One region of the Micromonospora sp. BQ11 genome, then DNA from elsewhere that is predicted to be linked to it. Evidence: riboswitches for the same ligand, from Rfam matches in the RefSeq annotation. Region 1 holds a riboswitch; the other holds the start of a gene.
The links. A riboswitch is a leader RNA that binds a small molecule or an ion and turns the genes downstream of it on or off. The one in region 1 is predicted to bind thiamine pyrophosphate.

Region 2: another riboswitch for thiamine pyrophosphate. It lies ahead of ACTMSW_RS06755 (ECF transporter S component); the one in region 1 lies ahead of thiE (thiamine phosphate synthase).

The regions. Positions count from the first base shown of each region.
Region 1 covers NZ_JBQHDB010000006.1:371,423-376,869, forward strand. Annotated here, with positions in the region: gene ACTMSW_RS16065 (hypothetical protein) at 1-4, opposite strand, end outside; gene ACTMSW_RS16070 (class I SAM-dependent methyltransferase) at 145-750, shown strand; gene ACTMSW_RS16075 (ABC-F family ATP-binding cassette domain-containing protein) at 792-2,471, shown strand; gene ACTMSW_RS16080 (aldo/keto reductase) at 2,547-3,515, shown strand; TPP riboswitch at 4,004-4,112, shown strand; gene thiE (thiamine phosphate synthase) at 4,107-4,733, shown strand; gene thiO (glycine oxidase ThiO) at 4,727-5,447, shown strand, end outside.
Region 2 covers NZ_JBQHDB010000002.1:590,948-596,394, forward strand. Annotated here, with positions in the region: gene ACTMSW_RS06745 (TIGR03943 family putative permease subunit) at 1-492, opposite strand, end outside; gene ACTMSW_RS06750 (permease) at 489-1,538, opposite strand; TPP riboswitch at 1,739-1,844, shown strand; gene ACTMSW_RS06755 (ECF transporter S component) at 1,919-2,509, shown strand; gene ACTMSW_RS06760 (ABC transporter ATP-binding protein) at 2,628-4,073, shown strand; gene ACTMSW_RS06765 (energy-coupling factor transporter transmembrane component T family protein) at 4,073-4,873, shown strand; gene gndA (NADP-dependent phosphogluconate dehydrogenase) at 5,013-5,447, shown strand, end outside.

The DNA of each region.
Region 1 (5,447 bases):
CCATGCCGCCCAGAGTAGGAGTCAATGTCCCTTTAGGTGGTAAAAATGGGAAATTGTGATGACGGTGGTGAAGATGGTGAGGGTTCGTACCCACAGCCCAGCACCCGTGCCGGCCGTACCCGGGCTGCCTGCGAGAATCGCCGGATGACCGGCGACCACTACTTCACCGCTGAACCCACGACCACCGCCCACCCGCGCGAGGTCGAGTTCACCGTCGCCGGCCGCGACTACACACTCGCCTCGTCCGGCGGGGTGTTCTCCGCCACCCGGCTCGACCCCGGCACCGCCGTCCTGCTCCGCAAGGCCGAGCTGCCGTCCGCCGGCACCACCGGCGACCTGCTCGACATCGGCTGCGGCTTCGGGCCCATCACCTGCGTCCTCGCGACGTGTGCACCGTCGGCGACGGTCTGGGCGGTCGACGTCAACGAACGGGCCCGGCAGCTGACCGCCGCCAACGCGGCCCGCGTCGACGCGGCCGAGCGGGTGCGCGTCGCCGCCCCGGACGACGTACCGGCCGACGTCACCTTCGCCCAGATCTGGTCCAACCCGCCGATCCGGATCGGCAAGGAGGAGCTGCACCAGCTGCTGTCGCGCTGGCTGCCCCGACTCGCCCCGGACGGGGTCGCCTGGCTGGTCGTCGCCCGGCACCTCGGCGGCGACTCCCTGCACCGCTGGCTGGTCGACACCGACTGGCAGGTCGAGCGCCACTCCAGCCAGAAGGGCTTCCGGGTGCTGCGCGTCACCCGGTAAATGACTGGGCCGTCCGGCGGCGGCTCGGGCAGGATGCCGGCGTGGGATACGTGGACGTGGCAGGGGTCGGGCACATCCTGCCCGACGGCCGGGAACTCTTCACCGACGTGTCGTTCCGCGTCGGCGAGGGGGCCAAGGTCGCGCTGGTCGGACCGAACGGCGCCGGCAAGACGACGCTCCTGCGCATGGTCGCCGGTGACCTGACGGTGCGGACCGGCACGATCGCGCGTACCGGCGGGCTCGGCGTCATGCGCCAGTTCATCGGCATGATCGGCGACGAGTCGACCCTCGCCGACCTCGCGCTCTCGCTCGCCCCACCGGCGCTGCGCGCCGCCGGGCGCCGGCTCGCCGAGACCGAGGCGGCCATGCGGACGGCCGAGGTGCGCGGCAAGTACAGCACCGCCGCCGGCAAGGCCCAGCTGGCGTACGCGGACGCGCTGGCCGCCTGGGGCGAGGCCGGCGGGTACGACGCGGAGGTGCTCTTCGACACCGTCTCCACCATCGTGCTCGACCTGCCCTGGGACGCCTCGCGGGAACGTCCCGTCCGGACCCTCTCCGGCGGCCAGCAGAAGCGCTTCGCCCTGGAGCTGCTGCTGCGCGGCCCCGACGAGGTGCTGCTCCTCGACGAGCCGGACAACTTCCTCGACGTCCCCGGCAAGCGCTGGTTGGAGGCGCGGCTGCGGGAGTCCGGCAAGTCGGTGCTCTACGTCTCGCACGACCGGGAACTGCTGTCGCACACCGCCGACCGGGTGGTCGCCGTGGAGGGCGGCAGCGCCTGGGTGCACCCCGGCGGGTTCGCCAGCTGGCACGCCGCCCGGGTCGCTCGCCACGCGCGCCTCGACGAGCTGCGCAAGCGGTGGGACGAGGAGCACCAGAAGCTGCGCGAGCAGATGTTGATGTACAAGCAGAAGGCCGCGTACAACTCCGACATGGCCTCCCGCTACCAGTCGGCGCAGACCAAGCTGCGCAAGTTCGAGGAGGCCGGGCCGCCGCCCGTGCCACCGAAGGACCAGGACATCCGGATGCGGCTCGCGGGCGGCCGGACCGGCAAGCGCGCGGTGATGTGCGAGCAGCTCGAACTCGACAACCTCACCTACCCCTTCGACCTGGAGATCTGGTACGGCGACCGGGTCGCGGTGCTCGGCGCCAACGGGACGGGGAAGTCCCACTTCCTGCGCCTGCTGGCCCGGGGCGGCACCGACCCCGACCCCGCCAACGGGCCGGTCGACGGTGCCGAGAAGCTCGCCCCGGTCGCGCACGGCGGGATGGCCCGGCTCGGCGCCCGTGTCCGCCCCGGTCACTTCTCGCAGACCCACGACCGGCCGGAGTTGATGGAACGGACGCTGGTCGAGATCCTGTGGCGGGGCGACGAGCACCGCGCCGGCATGGACCGGCACGCGGCGATGGCGGCGCTGTCCCGGTACGAGTTGGCCGGGCAGGGCGACCAGCGCTTCGGCACCCTCTCCGGCGGGCAGCAGGCGCGGTTCCTCGTACTCCTGCTGGAGCTGTCGGGGACGACGCTGCTGTTGCTCGACGAACCCACCGACAACCTCGACCTGGCCAGCGCGGAGGCCCTGGAGACGGGCCTCGCGGCCTTCGCCGGAACGGTTGTCGCGGTGACCCACGACCGCTGGTTCACCCGCTCCTTCGACCGTTTCGTGCTGTTCCGCGGTGACGGCGAGGTGGTGGAGACCACCGAGCCGGTCTGGGACGTCCGGTGATCCCCGCCGGCGTCGGCGGGCGCTCGCGGCCGAGGTACTCGGCTGAACCGTTCCGCTCCCCCCGGCGGGCATAGGGTGGATCTCGTGACTGAGATGACGTACCGCCGGCTGGGCGACTCCGGGCTCGTGGTGTCCGTGGTCGGCATCGGCTGCAACAACTTCGGCCGCAAGCTCGACCTCGACGGCACCCGGGCGGTGGTCGACGCCGCCCTCGACGCCGGCATCACCTTCTTCGACACCGCCGACATCTACGGCGAACCGCAGGGCGGCTCCGAGGAGCTGCTGGGTCAGGCGCTCAAGGGCCGCCGCGACGACGTGGTGGTGGCCACGAAGTTCGGCATGGACATGCACGGCCTCAACGGGCCCGACTTCGGCGCCCGGGGCGCCCGGCGCTACATCGCGCGGGCGGTGGAGGCGTCGCTGCGCCGGCTCGGCACCGACCACATCGACCTGTACCAGATGCACGAGCCCGACCCGGACACCCCGATCGACGAGACGCTGGCGGCTCTGGACGACCTGGTCCGCGCCGGCAAGGTCCGCTACCTGGGCAACTCCAACTTCGCCGGCTGGCAGATCGCCGACGCCGACTGGACGGCGTCGTCCCAGGGCCGGACCCGGTTCGTCTCCGCACAGAACCACTACTCGCTGCTGGAGCGGAGCGTGGAGGCCGAGGTGATCCCCGCCTGCGAGCGCTTCGGCCTCGGCATGCTGCCGTTCTTCCCGCTGGCCAACGGCCTGCTCACCGGCAAGTACCGCCGGGACCAGGCACCGCCCGCCGGCAGCCGACTCGCCGGTGGCGGCCGGTACGCGGCCCGCCTCGCCGCCGCCGACTGGGACACCATCGAGGCCATCGAGGCGTACGCGGCGGACCGGGACCTGTCCATGCTCCAGGTGGCGATCGGTGGCCTCGCCGCCCAGCCGGCCGTGACGTCGGTGATCGCCGGCGCCACCACGCCCGAGCAGGTACGCGCCAACGCGGCGGCCGGTTCCTGGCAGCCCAGCGACGACGACCTGGCGGCCCTGCGCGCCGTACTCGACCGGTAGACCTCGCGGTTCCCGGCCGCTTTGCGGTCGGCGCGGTGCACGCGTTGCGAGGCCTGGTGCGCGCGTTGCCGGCGGGCGGTGCCGCGTGTTGCCGGCGGCCCGGCCCAGCAGGTCGGTGCCCCAGAGGTACAGGGCGCCGAGTCCGGCGATCACCCCGCCCGGCGGAAGCACCAGGCCCACCGCGTCGCACCACATGCGATGGTCGGTCTCCCGATAGCCGTCGACGTGCACGTACACGTCCGGCAGGAGCCTGCGCCACACCGGTGCGCGCAGCATCGACCAGGTCACCACACCCTCGGCGACGGCCGCGCCGGCCCGGAACGGCAGGAACGCGAGGCGGCGCGGAACCCGGGCGGCGGAGGGCATCCGGACAGCATGGCGTGACGGGACGCTCACCCGCCGCCCCCTCGTCGCCTTCGGACGGTCGGTGGGAAATCCGTACCCCCGCCCTTGGCGGATCCGAGGATCCGTCGTACGGTGACAGCCGCAAGTGACCCACGGGAGCCCGGTGTACCGGGCTGAGAGGGGGGCTGACAGCCCCCGACCGTCGAACCTGATCCGGGTAATGCCGGCGCAGGGAGGAGTGTTGCCGTGCCGTCCCTGGGACGCCTGCACCTGATCACCGACACCCGACCCGGACGGGACCCGCTCGCCGTGCTGCGGGCCGCCCTGCCGGTGGCCCGCGGCGAGCTGGTCGTCCAGGTCCGGGTCGGCGACGACGCCACCGACCGGGAGGCGTACGACCTGTCCCGCCGGGTCGTGGCGCTCTGCGCCCGCCACGACGTGACCTGCCTGGTCAACGACCGCCTGCACGTGGCCCTCGCGGTCGGCGCCGCCGGTGGGCACGTCGGCGCGCACGACCTGCCGGTCGGCGCGGCGCGGCGGGTGCTCGGGTCGGCCGCCGTGCTCGGCGCGACGGCCCGCGAGCCGGGTGCCGCCACCGAGGCGGTCGCCGCCGGGGCGAGCTACCTGGGCGTGGGGCCCTTCCGACCCACCCGGACCAAGGACGGACTGCCGCCGGCGATCGGTGTGGCCGGCGTGCGCGCCGTCGCCGAGGCGGTCACCGTGCCGGTGATCGCCATCGGTGGTGTGACGGCGGCGGACGTGCGCGAGCTGCGGGCCGCCGGCGCGTACGGGGTGGCGGTGGTGGGCGCGCTCTCCGGAGCCGCCGACCCCGCCCGTGCCACGGCGGAGCTGCTCGGGGCGTTGACGTGTTAAGCGGGGGCCCTTTCTATACATCAGGCGTTAAGAAGGGGCCCTTCCTTGCACCGGATGTGGCGGTGGTGGGGGCGGGGCCGGTCGGGCTGGCGATCGCCTGGCGGTGTGCCTCGCGAGGGCTGCGCGTCGTCGTGCACGATCCGGCGCCCGGTTCCGGGGCGTCGTACGTGGCCGCCGGGATGCTCGCGCCGGTGGCCGAGGCGTACTTCGGTGAGCACGAGCTGACCGGCCTGCTCACCGCCTCCGCCGCCCGCTGGCCGGCGTTCGCCGCCGAGCTGACCGAGGCGACCGGCGCCGACCTCGGCTACCGCACCGAGGGCACCCTGCTGGTCGGGCTCACCGCCGACGACCTGGCCGAGGCGCGGCGGCTGTGGGCGTTCCAGCAGGGGCTCGGACTGCCGGTGACGCCGCTGCGCCCCTCGGAGCTGCGGGACCGCGAGCCGGCCCTCGCCCCCCGAGTGCGTGGCGGCGCGCTCGCTGGCACCGACCACCAGGTCGACCCGCGCCGCCTGGTGCCGGCGCTGCGTACCGCCGCCGAGCGGGCCGGAGCGACGCTCACCGCCACGGCCGTCGCGCGCCTGTCCGAGGTGGACGCTCGCGTCACAGTGGTCGCCGCCGGCTGCGGCGCCGCGTCGCTGACCGGGCTGCCGGTCCGACCGGTGAAGGGTCAGGTGCTCCGGCTCCGCGCGCCCGGGGGCGCCGCGCCGGGCTTCC
Region 2 (5,447 bases), on a different contig from region 1:
GATGGACGTGCCCTTGTCGAACAGCGCCCGCGAGGCGTAGTCGAGCACTCCCACCCGCACCGGGTCGCCCTCGGGCAGCGGCGGGTAGTCCGAGGGTTGCTGCTGGCTGGACAGGGCGGTGCCGGCCTGCCCAGCCGCGTACGACCCGAGGGCCGGCGGGGCGACCAGCAGCAGCCCGAGCACGGGAAGGATCAGCAGCCAGCCGACCCGCGGCTCGTGGTGGCCGTGCCCGTCGTCGTCGGTGTGCCCGTCGTGCCCGGGTGCGTCGTGCCCTTCGAGGCCGGGGCCGTCGGCCGGAACCGACGCGGGGCGGGCCGGGCGCAGCTCGTACCAGAGGGTCATGATCGCGGCCACGACCAGGACGATCCCGGCGGCGACCAGGAAGGGACGCAGCCCCTCCTTGACGTAGTTCAGGTAGAGGTCGGTGAGGCTGGCGCGGATCACCGCGCCGCCGAGCAGCAGCAGGACGACGGCCTGCGCCTGCCGGTTCACAGCAGCACCGCCCCGACGCCGACGGCGACGAGGACGGCCACCACGAAGGTGGTCGGCGCGAAACGGGACGCGAACCGCCGGCCGAAGACGCCGGTCTGCATCGAGATCAGTTTCAGGTCGACCATCGGTCCCACCACCAGGAAGACGAGCCGGGACGTGAGCGAGAACTGCGACAGCGAGGCCGCCACGAAGGCGTCCGCCTCCGAGCAGATGGACAGCAGGACGGCGAGTACGGCGAGGGCCAGCACGGACAGCACCGGGTTGTCGGCGAGGGTCTGCAACCACCGCTCGGGCACCAACACGTTGATGGTGGCGGCGGCCATCGCGCCCACCACGAGGAAGCCACCGGCGTGGGTGACGTCGTGTCGGACCGCCGCCCAGAACGCCAGGCCCCGCGGGCCACCGTCCAGCTCGGGACGGCGGGGCAGCCGGATCCAGTCGGCGCGGCCGAGGCGAAGCCAGAGCCAACCCATGATCATGGCGACGATGAGGCTGGCCACCGCACGGCCGACGACCATCTCCGGGTTGTTCGGGAAGGCGACGGCGGTGGCGGCGAGCACGATCGGGTTGATCGCCGGCGCGGCCAGCAGGAAGGCCAGTGCGGCGGCCGGGGTCACGCCGCGCCGGATCAGCGAACCGGCGATGGGCACCGAGCCGCACTCGCAGCCGGGCAGGACCACGCCCGCGGCGCTGGCCACCGGTACCGCGAGGGCCGGATGGCGGGGCAGCGCCCGGGCCCAGAACGACCGGGGCACGAAGACGGCGATCACCGCGGAGAGCAGCACGCCGAAGACGAGGAAGGGCACCGCCTGGACCATGACCGAGACGAACACGGTGGTCCAGGTCTGGAGTCGGGGTGAGGACAGGAGGCCGGCCAGCGGCTCCCGGAAGATGATCAGCAGCACCAGCAGTGCCGCGAGCACCTCGACCGAGCCGATCCGGCCGCCCAGCCCGCCGCGCGGGCCGTCGTCGTCGCGCTCCGCCGACTCCTCCGGGCGTACGCCCTGCGTCCCGGTCGGGGCGTTCGGTGCGGCCAGGCCGACCATCCCTGTGCGGTGCGCCTCGCTGCCGTCGTGGGACGGGTCGGGGCCCTCGGTTTCCGGTGTCACGTGTGCGTCCTTCTGCCGGGTGGCGGGACCGGCGGCCTGAGAATACCGGTCGACCTCGGCCCCGGTCGATGGATGACCTGCGGAGAGATCACTTTGCCCGATGATCTTCACTGGTGTTAGCGTCGACGAGACAACTTCACATCCGACAGGGGAGCGCACAGCGCTGAGAGTGCGGGCACCGCCCGCAGACCCTCGAACCTGATCTGGGTAATGCCAGCGCAGGGAGTTCGGTCGACCTCCAGCCGCGCCGCCGTCCGGGCAATCCGGGCGTCGGCGTGCGTCTTCTCCTGGTTCACCTCATGGACTGGGAGCGCAGCATGACCACCACCGACACCACCCGTTGGCGCACGATCGACATCGTCGTCGCCTCGGTCCTCGCCGTCGCCTTCGGCGTCATCTTCTGGGCCTGGGACCTTGTCTGGGCCGCCACCGAGGGCGCGTTCGCGTTCTTCCCGCCGGCCCAGTCGGTCATCTACGGCATCTGGCTGCTGCCCGGCGTGCTCGGCGGGCTCGTCATCCGGAAGCCGGGGGCGGCCTTCTACTGCGAGTTCCTCGCCGCGTTCATCTCGGTGCTGCTGGGCAGCCAGTGGGGTGCCGTGGCGATCCTCCAGGGTGCGTTCCAGGGCCTCGGCGCGGAGCTGGGCTTCGCCGCCTTCCGGTACCGCTCGTTCCGCCTGCCGGCCGCCCTGCTCTCGGGTGCCCTCGCCGGCCTGGCCGCGGCCATCTTCGACCAGGCCCGGTACTACACGACGCTCGACCTGTGGAGCGCCCGGGTGCCGATCTTCGTGATCACCGTGCTCAGCGCCACGGTCGTCGCCGGCGCCGGCGCCTGGTACCTGACGCGCGCCCTGGCCAACACCGGCGTCCTGGACCGCTTCCCCGCCGGCCGCGACCGAGCACTGATCTAACCTCCACCCCCACCCACCCCACCCCCTCCCTCGTTGATCAAGAGGTTTGCGTCAACGGGAGCCGTTGTCCTGACGCAAACCTCTTGATCAACAGCAGTGGGCGGAGGGGGTGGGTGTAGTGGGTCGGGTGGAGCTGCGGGGGTTCGGGTGGCGGCACGCCGGGCGGAAACGCTGGGCGGTGCGGGGAGCGGACCTGCGGGTGGAGCGTGGGGAGCGGGTGCTGTTGCTCGGGCCCTCGGGGGCGGGCAAGAGCACGCTGCTCGCGGCTCTCGCCGGCCTGCTGCCCGAGGACTCCGGCGAGCAGGAGGGCACCGTCGAGATCGACGGGCTGGACCCGCGCAAGGACCGGGAGCGGGTCGGCATCGTCTTTCAGGACCCGGAGACCCAGCTGGTGATGGCCCGCTGCGGCGACGACGTGGCGTTCGGGCTGGAGAACCGGGGCGTACCGGCCGCCGAGATCTGGCCGCGCGTCGACCAGGCGCTGCGCCGGGTCGGCTTCCCGTACGACCGGGACCGTCCCACCGCCGCGCTCTCCGGCGGCGAGCAGCAGCGTCTCGCCCTGGCCGGCGCGCTGGCCCTGCGCCCCGGGCTCCTGCTGCTCGACGAGCCCACCGCCAACCTCGACCCGGCCGGTGCCGCGCTGGTCCGGGAGGCGGTGGCCCGGGCCGTCGACGCCGACACCACGTTGATCCTGGTGGAGCACCGGGTCGCCGAGGCGCTGCCGCTGGTCGACCGGGTGGTCGTGCTCCAGCCGGGCGGCGGCGTGCGCGTCGACGGCACCCCCGAGGCCGTCTTCGGCACACACGGCGACGCGCTCGCCGCCGACGGGGTCTGGGTGCCCGGCCGGCCCGTACCGCCCCGCCGGGCCACCGTGCCCGCGGGCGGGACGCTGCTCGCCGCCGAACGGCTCGGCCTGCCGCCCCGGCTGGCCGCCGTCGACCTGACCGTACGCGCGGGCGAGGCGCTCGCCGTCCTCGGCCCGAACGGGGCCGGGAAGTCCACCCTCGCGCTGCTGCTCGGCGGGCTGCTGAAACCGGGCACCGGTCGCGTCGCCGCCACGGCGGAGCTGGCCGGGGCCGACGCCCGCACTCCCCCGCACCGCTGGCGCGCGCCGGCGCTGGCCCGTCGGATCGGCTCGGTCTTCCAGGACCCGGAGCACCAGTTCGTCACGAGCACCGTCTTCGACGAGCTGGCGCTGGGCCCCCGCCGCACCGGCCGTCCCGATCCGGAGGTACGGGCCACGGTGGACGGGCTGCTGGACCGGCTGCGGCTGACGAAGCTCGCGGGCGCCAACCCGTACACCCTCTCCGGTGGTGAGGCGCGGCGGCTGAGCGTGGCGACGGCCCTGGCCACCGCGCCCCGCCTGCTGGTCTGCGACGAACCCACCTTCGGCCAGGACCGACGGACGTGGCTGGAGCTGGTCGACCTCCTCGCCGAGCTGCGCGACGCCGGGCACGGCCTGGTCACCGTCACCCACGACGCGGAGTTCGTGGCCGCCCTGGCCGACCGCAGGGTCCTGCTGGACCGCCCGCCGGTCGACGCGCGGCCCGGGACGCGACCGTGATCGGGGACTTCGGACCGGTCGCCCGGCCGGACGCGCCGCTGGCCCGGCGCAACCCGGTGGCGAAGCTCGCGGCGGCCCTGGTCTTCTCGATCGTCCTCATCGCCACCCTGGACCCGGTGGCTCCGGCGATCGCCATCGCCGTGGAGCTGGCGGTGCTGCCGCTGTTCGGCGTGCACCCCCGGGTGCTGCTCCGGCGGGCGTGGCCCCTGCTGCTCAGCGCCGCCGGGATCGTGGTGACGCTGGTGCTCTTCGCGGCCGATCGTTCCGGTCGGGTGCTGGTCGAGGCCGGGCCGGTGGTGGTCACCTCCGGGGTGCTGCTCACCGCCCTCGGCCTCGTGCTGCGGGTGTTCGCCGTCGCCCTGCCGGGGGTGATCGTCTTCGCCACCACGGATCCGACCGACCTGGCCGACGCGCTGGTCCAGAACGCGAAGGCGCCGGCCCGGTTCGCCATCGGGGCCCTGGCCGCGTTCCGGCTGGTGCCGCTGCTCGGCCAGGAGTGGCAGATGATCGCCATGGCCCGCCGGGCGCGGGGCGTCGACGCCGGGCGCAACCCGGTGGCCCGGCTGCGGCTCTTCGCCTCGACGGGGTTCGCGCTGCTGGTCGGTGCGATCCGGCGGGGCACCCGACTGGCCGTCGCGATGGACGCCCGGGGCTTCGACGCGCAGACCCCGCGTACGGTCGCCCGGCACCAACACTTCGGCCTCGCCGACGCCGCGCTGGTCGCCGGCGCGACGGCCCTGGCCCTCGCGGCCGTCACGACCAGCGTCCTCCTCGGCACCTTCCGCCCGCTGGTCGGCTGACCCCGGCCCCGCCCGATCGCGGCGGCCGCGACGTCCTGCGGCGCGGCGGTGACCGGTGGTCACGACACCACCCGGTACGCCGTGGAGCGCGATACGGTCTCAGCGGCAGAAGTGTCGACGATGGAAGGTGGCGGGACGCATGGCGGAGCAGGCGACGGCGCAGATCGGCGTGACGGGACTGGCGGTGATGGGCCGGAACCTGGCCCGCAACCTCGCCCGGAACGGCTTCACCGTGGCGGTGCACAACCGAACGCCTGAACGGACCCGCACCCTGGTCGCCGATCACGGCGACGAGGGGACGTTCGTGCCGGCCGAGTCGATGAGGGACTTCGTCGCGGCGCTGGAGCGCCCTCGCGCGGTCATCGTCATGGTGAAGGCGGGCGGCCCCACCGACGCCGTCATCGACGAACTGGTGCCGCTGCTGGACTCCGGCGACATCATCGTGGACTGCGGCAACGCGCATTTCGCCGACACCCGCCGCCGTGAGGAGGCGCTGCGCGCGCAGGGCGTGCACTTCGTCGGCACCGGCGTGTCCGGCGGCGAGGAGGGCGCGCTGCTCGGGCCGAGCATCATG